4 regions of the Bacillus sp. GW821-FHT11D08 genome follow, and region 4 is predicted to be linked to each of the others. Evidence: riboswitches for the same ligand, from Rfam matches in the RefSeq annotation. Region 4 holds a riboswitch; each other region holds the start of a gene.
The links. Region 4 has a riboswitch for S-adenosylmethionine ahead of AC1RRX_RS04805 (methionine biosynthesis PLP-dependent protein). Riboswitches for the same ligand answer to the same signal wherever they lie in the genome.
Positions count from the first base shown of each region.

Region 1: another riboswitch for S-adenosylmethionine. It lies ahead of AC1RRX_RS06775 (phosphoadenylyl-sulfate reductase); the one in region 4 lies ahead of AC1RRX_RS04805 (methionine biosynthesis PLP-dependent protein).
Region 2: another riboswitch for S-adenosylmethionine. It lies ahead of mtnW (2,3-diketo-5-methylthiopentyl-1-phosphate enolase); the one in region 4 lies ahead of AC1RRX_RS04805 (methionine biosynthesis PLP-dependent protein).
Region 3: another riboswitch for S-adenosylmethionine. It lies ahead of AC1RRX_RS12850 (2-hydroxyacid dehydrogenase); the one in region 4 lies ahead of AC1RRX_RS04805 (methionine biosynthesis PLP-dependent protein).

Region 1 covers NZ_JBXARS010000002.1:640,149-645,361, reverse strand. Annotated here, with positions in the region: gene cysC (adenylyl-sulfate kinase) at 1-80, opposite strand, end outside; gene sat (sulfate adenylyltransferase) at 94-1,242, opposite strand; gene cysP (sulfate permease) at 1,291-2,355, opposite strand; gene AC1RRX_RS06775 (phosphoadenylyl-sulfate reductase) at 2,368-3,069, opposite strand; SAM riboswitch class I at 3,197-3,301, opposite strand; gene pyrE (orotate phosphoribosyltransferase) at 3,403-4,035, opposite strand; gene pyrF (orotidine-5'-phosphate decarboxylase) at 4,032-4,751, opposite strand; gene AC1RRX_RS06760 (dihydroorotate dehydrogenase) at 4,720-5,213, opposite strand, start outside.
Region 2 covers NZ_JBXARS010000002.1:396,550-401,762, forward strand. Annotated here, with positions in the region: gene AC1RRX_RS05740 (carbon-nitrogen family hydrolase) at 1-229, opposite strand, end outside; gene AC1RRX_RS05745 (pyridoxal phosphate-dependent aminotransferase) at 321-1,517, shown strand; SAM riboswitch class I at 1,554-1,653, shown strand; gene mtnW (2,3-diketo-5-methylthiopentyl-1-phosphate enolase) at 1,735-2,949, shown strand; gene mtnX (2-hydroxy-3-keto-5-methylthiopentenyl-1-phosphate phosphatase) at 2,946-3,650, shown strand; gene AC1RRX_RS05760 (methylthioribulose 1-phosphate dehydratase) at 3,608-4,237, shown strand; gene AC1RRX_RS05765 (1,2-dihydroxy-3-keto-5-methylthiopentene dioxygenase) at 4,253-4,789, shown strand; gene spo0E (aspartyl-phosphate phosphatase Spo0E) at 5,070-5,213, shown strand, end outside.
Region 3 covers NZ_JBXARS010000005.1:300,229-305,441, reverse strand. Annotated here, with positions in the region: gene AC1RRX_RS12860 (RbtT/DalT/CsbX family MFS transporter) at 1-415, opposite strand, end outside; gene AC1RRX_RS12855 (FGGY-family carbohydrate kinase) at 463-1,929, opposite strand; gene AC1RRX_RS12850 (2-hydroxyacid dehydrogenase) at 1,922-2,938, opposite strand; SAM riboswitch class I at 3,060-3,152, opposite strand; gene AC1RRX_RS12845 (molybdopterin oxidoreductase family protein) at 3,300-5,213, shown strand, end outside.
Region 4 covers NZ_JBXARS010000002.1:231,766-236,978, forward strand. Annotated here, with positions in the region: gene AC1RRX_RS04775 (ABC transporter permease) at 1-80, opposite strand, end outside; gene AC1RRX_RS04780 (ABC transporter ATP-binding protein) at 73-810, opposite strand; gene AC1RRX_RS04785 (AbrB/MazE/SpoVT family DNA-binding domain-containing protein) at 811-1,044, opposite strand; gene AC1RRX_RS04790 (GNAT family N-acetyltransferase) at 1,203-1,634, opposite strand; gene AC1RRX_RS04795 (YjcG family protein) at 1,639-2,154, opposite strand; gene AC1RRX_RS04800 (esterase family protein) at 2,180-2,902, opposite strand; SAM riboswitch class I at 3,077-3,202, shown strand; gene AC1RRX_RS04805 (methionine biosynthesis PLP-dependent protein) at 3,272-4,393, shown strand; gene metC (cystathionine beta-lyase) at 4,386-5,213, shown strand, end outside.

The DNA of each region.
Region 1 (5,213 bases), 410 kb from region 4:
GAGCTTTTATGCTTGTTTTTCTGCTGGTATTCTTCTTTCGTTATTGAGGCTTCATGCCACACGATATCACGATTTGTCACTCTATTTTCCTCCTTAAGAAACGCCTGCTTCTTCTTTCGTTTTCAGCCCTTTAATCAACACCTCGACAACTTCAGGACGGCTGAATTCCGCCGGCGGCATGACGCCGCTTCGCAGCATTTCTCTGACCTTTGTTCCTGACAGAATGACGTGGTCTTCTCTGTCATGCGGGCATGTTTTGGCCGTTCCCATGTTGCCGCATTTCTGGCAGAAGAAGCTGTGCTCGAATTTCATCGGTGTAATCCCGAGTTCATCCGCTGTAAATTGATCAAACAGCTCTTGCGCTTCATATGTGCCGTAGTAATCACCGACGCCGGCATGATCGCGGCCGACGATAAAATGCGTGCAGCCGTAGTTTTTGCGGACAAGCGCGTGGAAAATGGCTTCTCTCGGCCCCGCATACCGCATAGCCGCCAAAAATACGCCGAGGAACACGCGGTCTTTCGGATAATAATGATCGAGCAGCACCTGGTAGCTTTCCATTCTGACATCCGCCGGAATGTCATCTGATTTTGTTTCACCGACGAGCGGGTTCAAAAACAGGCCGTCAACCGTCTCAAGCGCGGTTTTTTGGATATATTCGTGGGCGCGGTGAACCGGATTTCTCGTTTGGAAACCGACGATGGTTTTCCAGCCCTTTTCTTCGAAGCTTCGTCTTGTATCGGCAGGTTCAAATGTAAACTCGGGAAACTGCTTTGACGCTTTTTTAACTAATGTGATCGGCCCGCCGACATACGTATCGCCGCGTGAAAATAATTTTTTCACGCCCGGATGCGCGGCATCATCGGTTTTATATACGTGAACGGCTTCTTTTTGTTTATCCGGCGTATAAATATCTTCGATGTCGACTACGCCGTATGTTTCTCCGCCGTAAGTCAGTTTCACCGTGTCGCCGACGGCAAGCTCAGCCGCTTTATCTGAATCGACCGGAAGCGTGATCGGCAGGGACCAGACAACCCCGGATGCCAGACGCATATTTTCAACGACTGACACGTAATCTTTTTCTGTGAAAAATCCTTCAATCGGGCTGTACCCCCCGATCCCGATCAGCTCTAAATCAGCGAACGAAATCAAATCAAGCTCAATTTCTTTTTGGACGGATGTAAGATCATACTGCTCATTTACCCGATTAATTAATGTTCCTCCGTGCGGTGCTAAACTCATAATACATGATTCCTCCCAGTTAACAGATAAATAAACTCAGATTAATAGTTAAATGCCTCCGCCTTGTTCATGGACAGAGCGTTTCTCTTTTCGGATGGCTTTCATCAGACTGGCGGCTCCGCCAGCTGCCAAAAGCACGCTGGCCATCATAAAGATGGAATAGTAATCTCCTTTTAACAGCAGGGAGACAAGCAAATACGAAATCGACAGTGACAAAAACGGTGAAACGACCCATACTTTGAGCATCGTTTTCACGACTTCTTTATGAAAAACGTTCGGCCCGTTTTTGGCCATTCCGATACCGATAATTGATGATGATGTGACTTGCGCCAATGGGACCGGCAGACCGAAGACGGAACTGATAATGACAAGCCCCGCGCCGGTTCCTGAAAGCAGTATGCCTTCTCCGGCTGAAAATCTCGTAATCTTTTTCCCGTTGGTTTCAAGCACTTTGCGTCCTAAAAGCAGAGCGCCGAGAGCGACAAAGATGCCTCCGTACAGCGTTCCTTTGGACACGCTGAGCACGCCCGCAGCAACCAAAGGGCCCACCGCATTTGCGACATTGTTCATTCCGGCTGAAAAAGCTTCCCAAAACCCCGCAATCAGCAGCACAATCCCTAAAATCTTCTGTTTCCGACTCGAAATGACTCGAATATTCAGAGAACTGAATACCTTCGAGACGAGAAACGTGAAACAGAACGCGACGAACGGTACGAGCACCCAAAAACTCACGATGACTAAAAGATGCTGTAAAAACAATACTTTGTACGCGACGCCGACACCGACAATCGCCCCGACAGTGACCTCACTCGTCGACAGCGGAATGCCGAGCACATTCGCCGTGAATAATGATAGCGCCGCCGATCCGATAATAATGCAGACAATGGTGAGCGTAATGGTTTGTTCGGGAATGATTCCGCCGCTGATCGTCTTAACGACTTCACCGCCGCCGATAACCGCCCCTGACAGGACTCCGGCCGCGCAGATGATCAGCGCATACGTTTTCTTTTTAACTGCGCCGGACCCGTAAGCGACTCCCATTGAAGCCGCGGCTCCGCTGGCTCCGATATTCATGGCAAAAAACAGGCAGAATAAAATAGCGGCTAATTCCATCGGGCAGCTCCTTTATTCATGCAGTCCGCATTCTGTTTTCGCCATGCCGTTCCATCTGCCGCTCCGCAAATCTTCCGCGGTAAACGCAGGTGAAGTGCACGGTTCACAGCCGATGCTCGGATACCCCTGATCGTGGAGGATATTGTAATCCAGCTCATGCTTGGAAGTATATCTCCAGATGTCTTTCCATGTCCAATGGATCAGCGGGCATACTTTAATCGATTGAAACTTGTCGTCTTTATTCAGGAAATTCGTATTCGCCCGGCTCGGCCCTTGATCCCGGCGAAGGCCGGACAGCCATGCCGGATGCCCTGCGAGCGCTTCTCTTAACGGCAGAATTTTTCTGATGTAGCAGCACTGGTTCGGTTCTCTTTCCCACAGTTTATCTCCGTGCGCCTCGGCCTGTTCTTCAAGAGTAAGGCTGGGCTTTTTCAGGATAATGTTCAGTCCCGGGTAACGCTCTTTCACTTTTTCGATCGTTTCATATGTTTCTTTAAAGTGAAGACCCGTATCGAGAAACACGATTTCCGCGTCTTTCTTTACTTTAGAAATTAAATCGATCAGGACGATGCCTTCAATCCCGAAGCTGCACGCGTAAACAAGCTGGTCTCCGTAGTGGCCGTATGCCCATTTTAAAACGGACAGCGCGCCTTTATAGGAATCGTCTTCCGGAAATGTAATCGCCGGCTCTTCCCATGTGTCATACGTTAGCATTTTTCCTTTCCTCCTCCCGGAGACAATCAAACAGCTGTTGTTTTCTGCCGGTTGTCTTATCCCTCAATCTTTTTTTCATATAAAAAACTTTCAATCCAGCGGAATGAAAGACAGTGACCCGGTATAGCCCTTATCTTCAAAATGCTGTGCATTTTTCTGGATGCGGCACCTTGCATGACACGCAGGTTGCCGGGCGTCATCGGTCCAGTCCCTCAGCCGCTCTTGATAAGCTTTTTAGATTTGTACTAAATTTTAGCACAATTCTAACAGAAGTCAACCCGAGTTTTTTGATAGGAATAATAAAACAGGCCCTGAGGCCTGTTTTTATTGTCATTATTTTTTAAACCAATCTTTTGACTCGGGATTCTGTTTCCATGATTTCAGTTTCTCAATGTCATCTGAATGAATCGTTCCGTTTTCAAGCGCGACTTCAATCAGCGTGTCATAATCCGTTAACGAGTAATAAGGAAGACCCGCTTTTTTAAAGGCTTCTTTTGCTTTCGGCAGTCCGTATGTAAAAATGGAAATGACGCCGAGGACTTCCGCGCCCTCTCTTTGAAGGGCCGCTGCAGCTTCAAGCACGCTGCCCCCGGTAGAAATCAAGTCTTCAATCACGACTGTTTTTTGTCCTTTCTTAATGGCGCCTTCTATTTGATTTCCTTTGCCGTGCGCTTTCGGTTTGCTTCTGACGTAGCACATCGGTGCGCCTGCACGGTCTGCGAGAAGCGCAGCATGCGGAATGCCCGCCGTTGCAGTGCCCGCGATCATCTCCGCCTCGGGAAAATGCTCTTTCAGCAGTTTGCCGAGCCCGTCCGCCACATCATTTCTCACTTTTGGATACGACAATGTCAGACGGTTGTCACAATAGATCGGTGATAAAATGCCGCTCGCCCACGTAAACGGCTCATTCGGGCGTAAAAAGACAGCTTCAATGTGTAATAGATGTTTTGCGATAGCCTGTTTCATCGGCGAACGCCCTCCCATTCCAGTTTAATTGCTTCATATGCTTCAACGGGGTTTTCCGCTTTTGTAATTGAGCGGCCCACGACAATGGCTGACGAACCGTTTTCTTTCGCAAATAACGGAGTCGCCGTCCGGACTTGATCGTCAGCTGCGTCACTGGCCGTGCGGATGCCCGGTGTGACTGTCAGAAATGAAGGCCGGACCGCTTCATAAATGGCTTTTGTTTCATGCACCGAACATACCACTCCGTCCAGCCCGCACTCTTCCGCCATTTTGCCGTAATGCACGACCGTTTCTAACAGCGGCTTATGCAGCAGAAGCTCTTCCTTCGCCACCTGCTCTGAAGTGCTGGTCAGCTGAGTCACCGCGATTAAAGACGGGCGTTTTCTGCCTGCCGGCGTGCCTTCTTCAAGCCCCTCAAGGGCCGCGCGCATCATGCGTGCGCCCCCTGCCGCATGCACATTGACGAGATCAACGCCGAGGCCGGCCAGCCGCTTCATCGCTTTATTGACCGTAGTCGGGATATCATGAAGCTTTAAATCTAAAAATATATCACAGTTCCGTTCTTTTAATTGGTGAATGATGGCGGGGCCTTCCTGATAAAAAAGTTCCATCCCGGTTTTGACAAAAAGCCTTTCCTTTTCAAACAAGTCTAAAAACGTTAAAGTCTCTTCCCCTGATGCAAAATCAAGCGCGATGATGGGCAGGTTGTTTTTCATGTTTCCAGCTCCTTCCGATGCATTCACTTACAGATTGAAAGCCGTGTTGGCTCAGTACACGGGGGAGCTGTTCTATGATTTCCGGGCAGACGAACGGATTGACGAAGTTTGCCGTGCCGACGGCAACCGCACTCGCTCCCGCAAGAAGAAATTCTAATGCATCCTCTGCGGTCTGAACGCCTCCCATCCCGATAATCGGGATTTGAACGGCCTGGCTGACTTCGTATACCATCCGGATGGCGACCGGTTTGATCGCCGGGCCTGACAGTCCGCCCGTTTTATTTGCTAAGATCGGCCGTCCCGTCTTGAGATCGAGCCTCATCCCGATGAGTGTATTAATCATCGTCAGACCGTCAGCACCGGCCGCTTCAATCGCTTTAGCAATTTCGGTTATGTTTGCGACATTAGGCGAAAGCTTCACATACACAGGCACTGCGGAAACTTCTTTCACCGCTTTTGTCA
Region 2 (5,213 bases), 160 kb from region 4:
CGTTGTATGTTTTTGCCGTTTCTTTAAGCCATTGTTCCGAAACTTTGCCGTTTTCATCCGCCAGCTGGTCTAGCCGTGTGAGATCATAGCCGGTCGTCCACAACTCAGGAAGCACGATTACATCCGCATGGCGGCTTTCTTGCTCAATCAAAGATTCTGCTTTTTTAAAGTTTTCTGAAGGATTTCCGTATGAAATATCAAATTGCAAACAGGAAACGGTCCATTTCATTTTTTAACACCTCAAGTTTCTCTTTACTTTTTTTATTTAACCATATATGATGATGGACTATCATTTCAAGACATTTTTAGAAGGTGAAAATATGAACTTTGAAATCTCAGATGTACTCAAACAGCTGCCGGAACAATTTTTCGCATCATTGGTGCAAAAAGTGAATCAAAAGCTGAAAGAAGGCAGAGACGTCATCAATTTAGGGCAGGGAAACCCTGATCAGCCGACGCCTCAGCATATCGTTGAAGAAATGAAGCGCGCCGTCGAAAGGCCGGAAAATCATAAATACTCATCATTCCGGGGCGCTTACAGCTTCAAAGAAGCAGCCGCTGCATTTTATGAAAGGGAGTACGGGGTCACGCTTGATCCGGAAACGGAAGTCGCCGTGCTGTTCGGAGGCAAGGCGGGACTTGTTGAGCTTCCGCAATGTCTTTTAAACCCGGGAGATACCATTCTGGTGCCTGATCCCGGATATCCTGATTACTGGTCAGGCGTCGCCCTTGCAAAAGCGAGAATGGAAATGATGCCGCTGACGGAAGAAAGAGGGTTTCTCCCTGATTACAGCGTAATTCCTGAAAAGGTGCGGAGCGAGGCGAAGCTGCTGTATCTCAATTATCCGAATAATCCGACCGGCGCTGTGGCGACAGAGGCGTTTTTCGAGGAGACGGTCGGTTTTGCGGAGCAAAACGGCATTTGTGTCGTTCATGATTTCGCGTACGGAGCCGTCGGCTTTGACGGGCATAAACCGCTGAGCTTTTTGCAGACCGAAGGCGCAAAAGAGACGGGAATCGAAATCTATACCTTGTCCAAAACGTATAATATGGCGGGCTGGCGGGTCGGATTTGCCGTCGGAAACGCTTCTGTCATCGAAGCGATCAACCTTTATCAGGATCATATGTTTGTCAGCCTGTTTCCCGCGGCGCAGCAGGCGGCGGCAGCCGCACTTTTAGCGGATCAGGCATGCGTCGCGGCGCAAAATGACAGATATGAATCAAGACGCAATGCATGGATTAAAGCCTGCCGCAATATCGGCTGGGATGTGACGGCTCCGGCGGGCTCCTTTTTTGCATGGCTCCCTGTGCCTGACGGTTATACGTCACAGTCGTTTTCAGATCTGCTGCTCGAGAAAGCGGATGTCGCGGTCGCTGCCGGAAACGGGTTCGGAAAATGGGGGGAAGGCTATATAAGAGTCGGTCTTCTGACAAGTGAAGAAAGACTTAAAGAAGCTGCGGAACGGATCGGGAAACTGAATCTTTTCACCCGAAAAAGCATTGACATATCAGAATAACAATGCGATAATTCAAAATACTTTATAAAATCATTATTCTTATCAAGAGCAGGCAGAGGGACGAGCCCGATGAAGCCCGGCAACCGACTGATAAAGCACGGTGCTAATTCTTGCAGCAGGAGCTGAGAGATAAGATTCGGACATAACACGAAGCCTCTTTCTGCTCAAACGGAAGAGGTTTTTTTATGTTTTGCGAAAGAAAGAGAGGCGTTCACGCATGAGCGAAGTATTGGCAACATATCTTCTGACAGACACAACGGACAGTGAAAAGCGGGCGGAACAGATTGCGGCGGGGCTGACGGTAGGCTCCTGGACTGACCTGCCCCTGGTGAAGCAGGAACAGCTCAGAAAACATAAAGGGCGGGTCGTAAAAGTTGAGGAGAAAGAAGGAACCTCAGAAAACGAAACACAATCCGTCATCACCATCGCCTATCCCGAGGCGAATTTTTCAAGAGATATTCCGGCCGTCCTGACGACGGTATTCGGAAAGCTGTCACTGGACGGAAAAATAAAATTGACTGATCTTGAATTTTCCGAAGGGTTTAAACGCTCCCTTCCCGGGCCGAAATTCGGTATATACGGCATCCGCAAACTGCTGGGCGAATTTGAAAGACCGCTTCTGATGAGCATATTTAAAGGCGTGATCGGACGGGATCTCGCCGACATTAAAGAACAGCTCAGACAGCAGGCGCTCGGCGGCGTGGATCTTATTAAAGATGACGAAATTTTCTTTGAAAATGAACTGGCTCCGTTTGAAACCCGCATTATCGAAGGAAAACAAGTCCTGAAGGAAACCCGGGAGGAAACGGGGCATAAAACGCTGTATGCCGTAAACCTTACGGGAAGGACCGCTGAATTGCGGGATAAAGCGAGGCGCGCGGCAGAACTCGGGGCGGACGCGCTTTTATTGAATGTGTTTGCTTACGGTTTAGATGTGATGCAGAGCCTTGCTGAGGACAGGGAAATCCCGCTTCCGATCATGGCGCATCCGGCAGTCAGCGGCGCGTTCACATCATCTCCCGTTTACGGCTTGTCGCATGCGCTTTTGCTCGGCAAGCTGAACCGCTATTGCGGCGCTGATTTCAGTTTATTTCCGTCACCTTACGGATCCGTTGCTCTTCCGAAGGAGTCCGCGCTTGCAATCCATGATGAATGTGTAAAAGACGATGTCTTTCATCCGTCGTTTGCCGTCCCGTCAGCAGGCATTCACCCCGGTATGGTGCCATTATTGATGCGCGATTTCGGCATCGATCACATCATCAATGCCGGCGGAGGCATTCACGGCCATCCGAAAGGAGCCGAGGGCGGGGGAAAAGCGTTCCGCGCCATCATTGATGCGGTGCTTGAAGCGCAGCCGATTGAAGAAAAAGCCGCGTCGTGCAAAGATCTTCAGCTCGCATTAGACAAATGGGGAAGGGTGGAAGCCGTATGACCCGCACACCGCTGATTATTTGTGATTTCGACGGAACGGTCACCATGAACGACAACATTGTCAGCATGATGAAAGAATTCGCGCCTCCTGAGTGGCTTGAATTAAAAGACGGTGTTCTGTCTAAAAGCATATCAATCCAAGAAGGAGTCGGCCGGATGTTCGGACTGCTGCCGAGCAGCTTAAAAGAAGAACTGACCGGCTTTATTCTGAAGGATGCGAAAATACGGGACGGCTTTTTGGATTTTGTCTCGTTTGTCCGGTCAAACGGCCTCCCGTTTTATATCGTAAGCGGGGGAATGGACTTTTTTGTGCATCCGCTTTTGGAAGGGATCGTAGAAAAGGAGCGGATTTTCTGCAATCATGCATCCTTTGACAATGAGCATATTCATATAGACTGGCCGCACGCCTGTGACGGAGACTGTACCAATCAATGCGGCTGCTGCAAACCGTCAGTCATCCGTAAGCTATCCGATCAGCAGAAATTTCTCATTATGATCGGTGATTCGGTCACGGATGTCGAGGCTGCAAAGTTGTCCGATATGTGCTTTGCGAGAGATTATCTTTTGACTGAATGCAAAGAACTCGGCCTCCGGCATCTGCCTTTTCAAGATTTTCATGAGGTGAAAACAGGCATTGAAAACATCGGGGAGGTGCAGGCATGGCTGCAAAAGAAGAACGCTGGCGCGAACTTGCCGAGGTAAAACGCGAGCTGGCTGAAAGAGACTGGTTCCCGGCAACGAGCGGGAATCTTTCCATCAAAGTATCCGACGGGCCGCTGACTTTTCTCGTTACGGCGAGCGGAAAAGACAAACGAAAAGAAACAGACGAAGATTTTCTCTTAATCGATGAGTACGGGAAGCCCGCTGAGACCGGCCATTCTTTAAAACCTTCAGCGGAAACGCTTCTCCATACTTACTTATACCAAAAGACAGACGCCGGCTGCTGTCTGCATGTCCATACCGTCAATAATAATGTCATCTCAGAGCTTTACGGGGATGAAAAACAAATCACTTTTCAGGGGCAGGAGATGATTAAGGCGCTCGGATTATGGGAGGAAAACGCGTCCGTGACCGTTCCGATCATTGACAATCCGGCGCACATCCCGGCATTGGCCGAAAACTTCGCGCACCATGCGGCCGCCGGCTCAGGCGCGGTGTTAATCCGCAATCACGGCATTACGGCATGGGGGCGGACCGCATTTGAAGCGAAAAGGGTGCTGGAAGCCTATGAATTTTTATTCAGCTGTCACCTCAAGCTTCTGTCACTTCGGCCGCAGCTGGTAAAATAAAAGGAGGAATAGAAAATGGCGACCATCAGAATTCATGACGAAAAAAATACGCTCATTGAACATCAGGAAGAAGTAGCGCGCTTCTTAGACGAACAAGAGGTGATCTATGAGCAGTGGAACATTGAAAAACTTCCGTCTGAGCTTTCGGAAAAATACGATCTAACCGAAGATGAAAAAGAACGGATTCTCGCGGCGTTTGACACGGAGATTCAGGACATTTCAGCCCGGCGCGGATATCAGTCTCAGGATGTCATTTCTTTATCAGACACCACGCCGAATCTTGATGAATTATTAAAAAATTTCCAAAGAGAACATCACCACACGGATGATGAAGTCCGCTTTATCGTCAGCGGACACGGCATCTTCGTCATTCAAGGCAAAGACGGCACATTTTTCGACGTCCGTTTAAATCCGGGAGATTTGATTTCAGTTCCGGAGAACATCCGCCACTACTTTACGCTTCAGGAAGACCGCCGGGTCGTCGCAATCCGAATCTTCGTGACGACTGAGGGCTGGGTGCCGATTTACGAAAATGAAAGTGTGCAAAACTGATAGACGCCCGAACCTCTCATGCACCCACCGGCATGAGAGGTTTTTTATTGTAATATAAAGTCAGCTTTGGCTGTTTTTTAATTCTTGAATATGCCGCATTCTGTTTATATCATTACCCGAATGGGTATTATTCTCTTATTCATGCTAAAGATTCCAATATGAAATGAAAAAATAAGTTATTTAGTAAAAAAATGTTTACAAATAAAGTATAATCTGTAATAATGCTCAATAACCCAATCAAACTTGTTTCCTATTCTTTTAGCGGTGAGGGGTGAAGTGAATGGGCAGTTATTCTGAACAAGAAAAATTGCTTCTATCTATTGATAAAAAAAGAAAAATGATGATAGATGCGGCTAACAGGCAAGGGTTTACAGGATATGACACGATCAGGCACAGCCAGGAACTGGACTGTCTGATGAACGCG
Region 3 (5,213 bases), on a different contig from region 4:
CCGCCGTACTGAGCCTGTTTTTCGGCGACCGGTAAATCACCCATGTCAAAAAAGAATAGGCAAACAGCGGATAACCCAGCCCTTTAATAAAATACGTGACATACATCACCGGCAAATTAAGATTTTCAAATCCGTATGCGATAAATGCGGCTGTTCCGATAACGTAAAACAACAGCCCCATAAACATCGTCCGCTTTGCGCCGAAGGCTTCGAGGCAGACCCCTGAAAACCAAGACGCCACAGCGAGAGAAATACCGTAAACTGTAAACAAGGATGCTGATTGCTGTACCGTCAAGCCGTTTTCAACTAAAAACGGGCTGAGCCATCCTTGTTCAAGGCCGTCCCCCATCATAAACAGCACGACTCCCAAAAATCCCCATGCGAGCTGTTTTGGAATTCCTATTTTATTAAGCATTTTTGTTCCTCCTCAGCAATCTTTCATGTTGTCATCTCATCCCCAAGTCAGGCTTTCACCGCCGGCTGAAAATGAGTAAATAATTTTTGCGTATGTTTCCATTCTTCATATAGGAAGAGATCCGTCTGATCCGCTTCCGGCTCAATTACCTTTGTGCGGCTCGAAAGCTCTGCTTTCACACCGAGAGCTTCGTTGCAAATCATCGCCGCTCCCATTGCGGATGCCTGGCTGAACCCCTCTCTCTTATAGATTTTCTTTTGGAGAAGGTTAGCAAGAAACTGCGTCAAAGCATCACTTTGGAAACCGCCGCCGCACACCTTCACATCATCTTGTGAAAAGGAAGCCACCTCTGTTAACGCCTCATAGTTCCATTTGATTGAAAAAGCGATTTCCAGCAGTGCGGCTTTGACAAAATGGGCTCTGCTTAAGTTTTGGGACAGCGGAGCGTCAAAAATAAATCCGCCTTTTGCCAGTGCGTTTTTCTCAGGCGATAAATAGGAGCCTAACGCAGAAATACAAGCATGATCATGTTTCGGCAGACTTGCGATTTCCCGTTCCATAACGCCGTAGGATTCATTCGGATAAAAAATGGATTTTAATTTTTGATAATTGAGTCCTGTTACACCCGGATTCGTTTCAAGAAGCCATTGACCTTCTTCTGTATGGCAATTCAGCCATGCATTCTCTAAACTTTCGGTTCCGGTCTCCGCTGTTATCTTTGTAATCGGCGTCGTCGTGCCGGATACGATGACGATATCTCCCGGCTTTGCATCTGCACTTTTGATGGCAAGCTGTGTGTCTCCCCCGCCTGCAATCACAGGCACTCTTTCAGAAAGGCCGAGAACCGCCGCTTTCTTAAACGTTAACATTCCGACAACCGTCCCAGATCGGACGAGTGAAGGAAGAATGGCAGAAGGCACACCGAAGATGTTGCATAATTTCTCTGACCACGCCTTTTTCCTTACGTCAAACAGCAGTGTTTCAGCAGCCTGTGACGGTTCATAGCTTAAAATACCGCTCAGCTCAAATGTCACCCAGTCACTGATGCTTGTGATGTACTTCACTTCTTTCCATAAAGACGGCTGTCTAGCTTTTAATCCGACAAGTTTCATGGCGGAAAATAAAGCGCTCGGAAGACGTCCGGTTTGCTGATGCACTTCTTCTATTGCCTCAATCCCGTCTTCCCATTCACGCCCTCTGTTATCAATGTTGGGCAGACCGAGAAATGCCTTTTTACCTTTATTGATCAGAACAATTCCCTGCCTCTGGCTTGTGGAGGTGATTCCGATTAATGTAATATGTGGGCTTTTGGCAATAACCTTCCTTGCCATAGCGCTGATTTGCGTCCATAATCTTTCCGGTGAGAAATATCGTCCGTCCGGATAAAGCGGATCCGTCACATATTCAATGTCTTCCCTTTCAAGCGCGGTCACTTCGCCGCCGGCAGTCACGACCGCGACTCGCGCATTCCCCGTCCCGATGTCAAATACAAGGTAGCCTTTTTGTTCAGCCATTACAGCCTCCTCCTTCCGTTTCAAGTTCTCTTTTGTTATAAAGTTCACGTATTGAGCAGGTTTGATCTTGTTTCCATTTGAAAAGCGCTTCATTTAAAATCTTCACATGATGATCTTCCACTTCAAATGTTGCGCCCGCTAAATGGGGAGTCGCTAATACATTAGGCAAAGAGATCAATTCATAATCAGAAGATTCTGGCGGTTCGTGATAAAACACGTCAAGGATCGCTCCCTTAATCCGCCGTTCTTTCAGCACCCGCAGCAGCTCTTCCCTGTCTGTAACCACCGCTCTTGACGTATTGACAAAAACAGCTTCCTGTTTCATCAATTGAAAGTGCCGGGCGCCGATAAGGCCGATGGTTTCTTCTGTACGCGGCAAGTGAACGGAAACAATATCACTTTCAGAAAATACCCGTTCAATCGTCGTTTTTTCATACTCCCGGTTTTCATGACGGACAAATGGATCATAGTAAAGCACCTTGCAGTCAAAAGCGGCCAATAGCCGGGCGATTCTCTGTCCGACGGCTCCGAAACCGATAAGGCCGACTGTTTTCCCCGTCAGCTCATTTCCTCTGAATTTGACGTAAGCCTGCAAATAATCACCATTCCACTTCCCGTCTTTCAGCCACTGATGGGAAGAATACGTATGACGCAAAAATGAAATCACATTTCCGATAAACATTTCAGCAACAGCCTGGGCATTGCGGGCCGGTGTAAAGAAAACGGGGATTTTTCTTTTAGTCGCCGCCGCAATATTCACGTTAGACGGCATTCCTCTGCAGACACCGATAAAAGCGGAATCAGGCAATATGTCAATAACACGCTCAGACACCTCATCAAGTTCAGTGATAAGCCCCGACGCGTTTGTCTCTTGAATCATTCGGATCAATTCATCTTCCCGATAGGCCCGGCCGTGCTTCTTCCACGGCCGGTGCACAGTCCGGCCGAACAGCTCAGTCAGCTCCTTCAGCCCCTCGTCGTGATATGGTGCGGTAATTAAAACCGTCATGGTGCAAAACATCCTTTTCACATAAATTTTTTCATAAAAAAATCTCTTTCCCCAAAGAAGGAAAGAGATTCATATACCGTCTTTATGCGCTTGAAGCGCACAAATATGTATAGATCATTCTTTCCTATCTTTCAAGCATACGCTTGCTGGAATTGGCACAATAAATGTTGCCGAGGTTTCGTAGGGCCAGTCCCTCCACCTCTCTGGATAGAAAATAAAATGATGAAATTGTCAGGCTGTTTAAAAGAATAAACTCATCATAGAAAAGTCTTTCCGTGATGTCAACACTTTTTTTCTGAATTGACGTTCGATTTTGAAATGTTATAATGCTTACAATATAAACAAAGAGGAGAAATGGGCTATGAATTCTGCTGCAAAACAGCCGAACGGGGTCTTTAAGTCGGTATGCTCACTAGACTGTCCCGATCAATGCGGCTTGCTTGTGACAAAAAAAGACGGAAAAATCGTTAACATTCAGGGAGACCCCGATCACCCGGTCACATCAGGGAATATTTGCAACAAAGTCAGACACATGGCTGAGCGTATTTATGATGAGAAACGCATAACCGTTCCGTTAAAACGGATCGGTAAAAAAGGTGAAGCCGCGTTTACGCCTATTTCCTGGGAGGAAGCGATCAATACGATCAGTGCGCGCTGGAAAGAGCTTATTGCCGAAGAAGGAGCGGAAAGCATTCTTCCGTACAGCTTTTACGGCAATATGGGAAAACTGGCGGCAGAGGGAATGGACCGCCGTTTTTTCCATCGTCTCGGAGCGAGTCATCTCGAACGGACGATCTGCAGCAAAGCCGGATCTGAAGGCTATAACTATACAATGGGTGAAGGAGCGGGTACTGATCCGGAAGAGACCATACATGCAAAGCTCTTTATTTTTTGGGGAATCAATGCCGTCAGCACGAATATGCACCAAGTCATGATTGCCCAAAAAGCCCGGAAAAAAGGGGCTAAAATTGTCGTTATCGATGTACATAAGAACCAAACCGGCCGGCTTGCCGATTGGTTTATTCCCATTCGCCCCGGCACAGATGCCGCACTCGCCCTCGGTATCATGCATGTCTTATTCGACGAAAACCTTCACGATGAAGCATTTCTCACAGAATACACCGAAGGCAGTGACGAATTAAAAGCGCATGTTAAACACTATGATCCGGAAACGGTTTCTGCTATTACAGGCGTTAAAGCCGACGATATCAGACGCCTTGCGAGAATGTACGGGGAAACCTCCCCTTCCCTTATCAGGATCGGAAACGGCATTCAGCACCATGACAATGGCGGAATGATCGTCCGCACCGTTGCCTGCCTTCCGGCTGTTACAGGACAGTGGCTCAACACCGGAGGAGGCGCAATCAAGCACAACAGCGCGGTATTAAACTATAACAGACAAGCGCTCCAGCGGCCTGATCTGCTTTACGGCAGGAAGCCACGATCATTTAATATGAACAGGCTCGGAAGCGTTCTTTTAGAAACAAAACCGCCCGTGCGCTCCCTGTTTATTTACGGTACGAATCCCGCAGTGGTTGCGCCGGAAGCGAATAAAGTCAGAAAAGGCCTGCTGCGGGAGGATTTATTTACAGTCGTTCACGATCTGTTTTTAACGGAAACCGCCAAATACGCGGATATCGTGCTCCCTGCTGCATCCGCTTTGGAAAACACGGATTTTTACACGTCTTACTGGCATCATTTTATTCAGCTGCAAAAACTGGTGATCGAACCCTACGGGGACAGCAAATCGAATACGGAAGTGTTCCGTTTGCTTGCCGGAGCAATGGGATTTACCGAGCAGGAGCTTCAGGATTCCGATGAAGAATTGATCAGACAGGCGCTGGACTTTCCCGACAATCCGTATATCGAGGATATTGATTACGAATCGCTCTCACGCCATTCCTTCATGAGAGCCAAACGGAAAAAACCGCTTTTTCCGGGTAAGCTCAAAACACCGAGCGGAAAAATTGAATTATATTCTGAAAAGATGAAACAGGACGGTTATCCGGCGCTGCCGACGCACATCCCTCTTGAGAGCGATGGCGATTTTCCGCTTTTATTTGTCCCGGGACCGAATCATAATTTTTTAAATTCGACATTTTCGAATAATGAAAAACACGTAAAACTGGAAAAAGCGCCAAAGCTTTTTATTCATACAGAAGATGCTGTACGCCGGAACATAGAAGACGGGGAAACCGTTAGAGTTTGGAATCACCGCGGAGAGTGTGAATTGACAGTTTCGGTCGGCGAACAGGTGCTTCCCGGCGTTGCAGTC
Region 4 (5,213 bases):
ACAGGCAGTGCGATTCCAAGAATAATAGATAGGGGGTCACGAAAAATTTCTTTGCGGTTGCGAATGGCGAAATCAAGCATAAAGACCCGCCTCCCCGTCACAAATCGCTAAAAAGGCATCTTCAAATGTGGCTGAATGAGTTTGCTTTTTCAGAGCCTCCGCCGTACCCAGTGCTTTTAAAGTCCCATTTTCTAAAATGCAAATACGATCTGCCAGGGCTTCAGCCTCTTCTAAATAGTGTGTGGTTAAAATAATCGTCATGTCACCCTTTAATGCCTCAAGATTTTTCCACAACTCGCGGCGTGAACGGACGTCCAGCCCTAATGTCGGCTCATCTAAGAAATAAATATCCGGCTTGGTGATCATTCCCATTGCAATGCTGAGACGGCGCTGCATTCCTCCTGATAATGTTTTGGTTTTTGCTCTTTCTTTCTCTTTTAATTGAAACAATTCGAGCATCTCATCTGTTCTTTTTTTTGCTTCTTTTTTCGGAATTCCGTAGACTCCGGCTATAAACTCTAAGTTTTCCCGTACGGTTAGATGAGGAGCGATGGCTGTTTCCTGCGGGGACATATTCAATTTCGGTTTTATTTTATCCAAATCAGTCAAAATACTGTGTCCAAGCACTGATGCATCACCGTCATCCGGAGAAAGGAGTCCGCAAAGCATACTGATTAATGTCGTTTTTCCGGCTCCGTTCTCACCGAGTAAAGCGAAAAATTCCCCTTTCTCAACTGAGAACTCAAGACGGTCAACGGCGGCGGTTTCTTTATAATGTTTCGTTAATTGCTTCAGCTCAATCGCGTGCATTTACTCATCCTCGCTATCTGCGTCGATTTGCTTAGCGTTTAAAATATCTTTTGCAAACTCGAAAAAGAGTTCTTGTTTAACAAGTGCGATACCTTGCTGGTCATCCCCGAGCATAAGCAGTGAATCCCCCGGATTTATATCAAAAACATCTCTTGCTTCTTTAGGAATGACAATCTGTCCTTTTGTGCCCACTTTAACAGTCCCGAAAATGTGTTTTCCTTTTGGTGCCGTCATGTTTATCCCTCCGAAAAATGAATTGTATTTTTTGTATGAATTGTAATACTTCGTATACTAAACATACATTGATCTTCCATAAAATTCAATAAAATTCATGAAATAGTTTTATTTTCATAAAAAAGCACTCCTGCCATATAACAGGAGTGCTTTTGATTTTATCGTTTGTGTTCCTTTATCATTTCCAGATGGGGGATGCCCGCATCGAGAAATTCTTCGCCGGATGTGACGCGGTATCCTTGTTTTTCGTAAAACGGAACCGCCTGCGTCTGCGCATGTAAGATAAAGCTGTCGGCGCCTTTGGCTGCCGCCGCTTTTTCAAGCGCCTGCATAATGATGGCTCCGACGCCTAAAGAACGATGGCTTTTCATCACGCAGATGCGCTCTAATTTTCCATGCCCGTCTTTCAAGCGCCATCTGCCGGCTCCGACCGGCTGGCCGCCGTCATATATGACTATATGCTCTGACGTGTCTTCGAATTGATCAATCTCTTCTTCTTCCGGAACGTGCTGTTCTTTAACAAAGACCTCTTTTCTGACGAAAAAAGCGTCGTTCAGCTGTTTTTCAGTTTTTGCGATGATGGATTCCAAACAGTTATTCTCCTCCGCCTAATAAAAATGTTTCGTACACAGTCCATGAGCCGTTATCCAGCTGATAGAGCAAGTGAAAACGGTCGATGACTTCTTCGTGGGAAATGTCCAGCATTTTCAGCTGTCCGAGTACGTCGGAATGTTCATCTGACGACAGCTTCTGGCCGACCGTGACATGCGGAACGAAGCTGTATTCCGGCTCGCCGGATAATGCTCCTGAGTAGCATTTCTCACTCAGAGATTTTAATTCCTCCGTCGGCTCTGCTTTCATATATATCACATTATTCACAGGAGAAAACGAGCTGTATTTTGTGATTTTCAGAACGAGCGGATGCGATTCTTTCGCCGTCTGTCTCAGCTGTGATACGACCTGCTCGATTTCCTGTTCTGTCGCTTCAAACGGATCTCTTAGCGTCAGATGCGGCGGAATGAGCGCGTAGCTCGGGTCGTAGCGTTTCCGGTACGAATTTGCGAGATCCTGTAATTTTTTTGATGGAAATAAAACAATACCGTATTTCATGAAAGTTCCCTCCTTAAATGAATGGTTACAGCATTTTTTTCAGCGCCGGCGTGATGAGCGGCTGCCAGTAGGTCCATTTATGATCCCCGTCGAAGGTTTCATACGTGTATTCAGACTGTTTGCTTTCCAGCAGCTGTTTGAGCTCTTCGTTCGGCGCGGTGAAATCAAGAACCTGGCCGTCTGTCGTGTGAACGCCGGTTTCTTTTTCTCCGATTTGATGATAAACGGAAATCTGTTTGAGATCCTCCGACTGCCGGACGGCATCCAGCACGTGCCCGTCAACATACGGAGACTGCATGATGACGTTTCCAAACATGTTCGGATAGTCAATCGCCGTCATGAGCGAAACGGTTCCGCCGAGGGAATCCCCGATCATGGTGCGGCCGTATCCGACTTGATAAGTCGGGTATTCTTTGTCGATAAAAGGAACGAGCTCATTTGCGATGAATCGCTTATATGAGGCGAACTTAGACCCTTCTGGATGGTATGTGTTTCTTCGCTCCCGCACATTTTTATAAGGGACGCCGATAATGATGCAGCGGTCAATTTCCCCTTTTGACATAAGCTCTTCCGCCTGCCGCCCGATTCTCCCTAATCTGAAATAATCATGGCCGTCCTGAGCGATGACCGTATGATATTTATACAGGGGGGAGAAGGTGGCGGGCAGGTAGACCAAAACGGTCATTTCCTCTTCAAGCTCATGGGAGAAAAGTTTTTTCTCATGAATGATTCCGTTTTTTGATGCCACTTCGCATTCCTCCAGGCCGCTTCTTGTCTTGATGGTTTTTTCCTATTGTACCATGAATTATTAGAAATTTCTTTCTTCAGATGCACTTCTTGCGAGAGTTCAGATAAATAAAAAGTTATTGAAATTCATTTTATAGTGCGTTAATATAGAACAATCAGAAAATACAAAACAATATTCTTATCACGAGAGGTGGAGGGACTGGCCCTTTGAAACCTCAGCAACCGGTTTGCTTTGCCGCGGGAAGGCAAAGTGCCAAGGTGCTAAATCCAGCAAGCGATTCACATGCTTGGAAGATAAGAGGAAGAGAAAAGCTCCTTCTTCTTATGAAGAGGGGGCTTTTTTATTTTTGAAAAAGGATGGTGCTTACTGATGACGCAGCATGTTGATACAAAATTAGCCCAAATCGGAAATAGAAGCGAAGAAGCAACGGGAACGGTCAGTCCGCCGATTTATCTGTCCACCGCTTACCGCCATAGAGGAATAGGAGAATCTACAGGTTTTGACTACGTGCGCACGAAAAACCCGACACGCCAGCTCGTTGAAGACGCTATCGCCGTGTTGGAAAACGGTGCGAGAGGCTTTGCCTTCAGCTCGGGAATGGCAGCCATTCAAACGATTATGGCTTTATTTAAAAGCGGGGATGAATTGATTGTATCCTCCGATTTATACGGAGGCACGTACCGTTTGTTTGAAAACGAATGGAGAAAATACGGCTTAAGCTTTATTTACGATGATTTCAGCGATGAAGACTGTTTACGCTCCAAAATAACGGAAAACACGAAAGCGGTATTTGTTGAAACACCGACAAACCCGTTAATGCAGGAGGCGGACATTGAAAAAATCGCCCGGATTACGAAAGAAGCCGGCCTGCTTTTAATTGTGGATAATACGTTTTATACCCCGGTGCTCCAGCGCCCGCTTGAACTGGGAGCGGACATCGTCATTCACAGCGCCACAAAATATTTAGCGGGGCACAATGATCTCCTTGCCGGTCTTGCTGTCGTAAAGGATGAAGAGCTCGGCGAGATCATGTTTAATCACCAAAATGCGATCGGAGCCGTTCTCCCGCCGTTTGATTCGTGGCTTTTAATGAGAGGGATGAAAACACTCGGACTCAGAATGCGCCGTCATGAAGAAAACGCCCGTGAACTTGCGGAATTTTTAGAACAGGAAGAAGAAATCGCCGACGTGTTATATCCCGGAAAAGGCGGGATGCTGTCTTTCCGGCTGCAAAAAGAGGAATGGATCAATCCGTTTTTAAAGGCGCTGAAAACGATCTGTTTCGCAGAAAGTCTCGGCGGGGTGGAAAGCTTTATTACATACCCCGCGACACAGACGCACATGGACATTCCGGAAGACATCCGTATCGCAAACGGCGTCTGCAACCGTCTGCTGAGATTTTCAGTGGGCATTGAACATGCAGAGGATTTGAAGCGGGATGTAAAGCAGGCATTACAGCAAGTAAAAGAGGGGGCCGTGTCATATGAGTAATCACAATTGGACGCTGGAAACCCAGCTCGTGCACAATCCATTTAAAACAGACGGAGCCACCGGAGCCGTCAGCGTCCCGATCCAGCATGCTTCCACATTCCATCAGTCTTCATTTGAAGAATTCGGGACATATGACTACAGCCGCTCAGGCACACCGACAAGAGCAGCGCTTGAAGAAACGATCGCAGGTCTTGAAGGCGGAACGAGAGGTTTTGCTTTCAGCTCAGGAATGGCGGCGATTTCGACGGCGTTTCTGCTCTTATCCCAAGGCGACCATGTTCTCGTCACGGAGGATGTGTACGGCGGAACATTCCGCATGGTGACTGAGGTTCTGTCCCGTTTCGGAATCGAACACACCTTTGTCGATATGACGGACACAGAAGCGGTCGCCCGCGCCATCCGGCCGAACACGAAAGCCATTTATATGGAAACGCCGTCAAACCCGACGCTCGGCATCACGGATATTAAGGGCGTCGTCAAATTGGCAAAGGATCACGGCTGTCTGACATACCTTGACAATACTTTTATGACGCCTGCTCTGCAGCGGCCGCTTGATCTCGGCGTAGATATCGTGCTTCACAGTGCGACGAAATTTTTAAGCGGCCACAGCGACGTGCTGTCAGGCCTTGCCGCCGTAAAAGATGAAGAGCTCGGCAATCAGCTGTATAAGCTGCAAAATTCATTTGGAGCGGTGCTCGGCGTTCAGGACTGCTGGCTCGTATTGAGAGGCTTAAAAACATTGCAGGTCAGACTGGAAAAAGCGAGCCGGACGGCTGAGCGGCTGGCTGCCTATTTTGACGGGCATCCCGCCGTCAAAAAC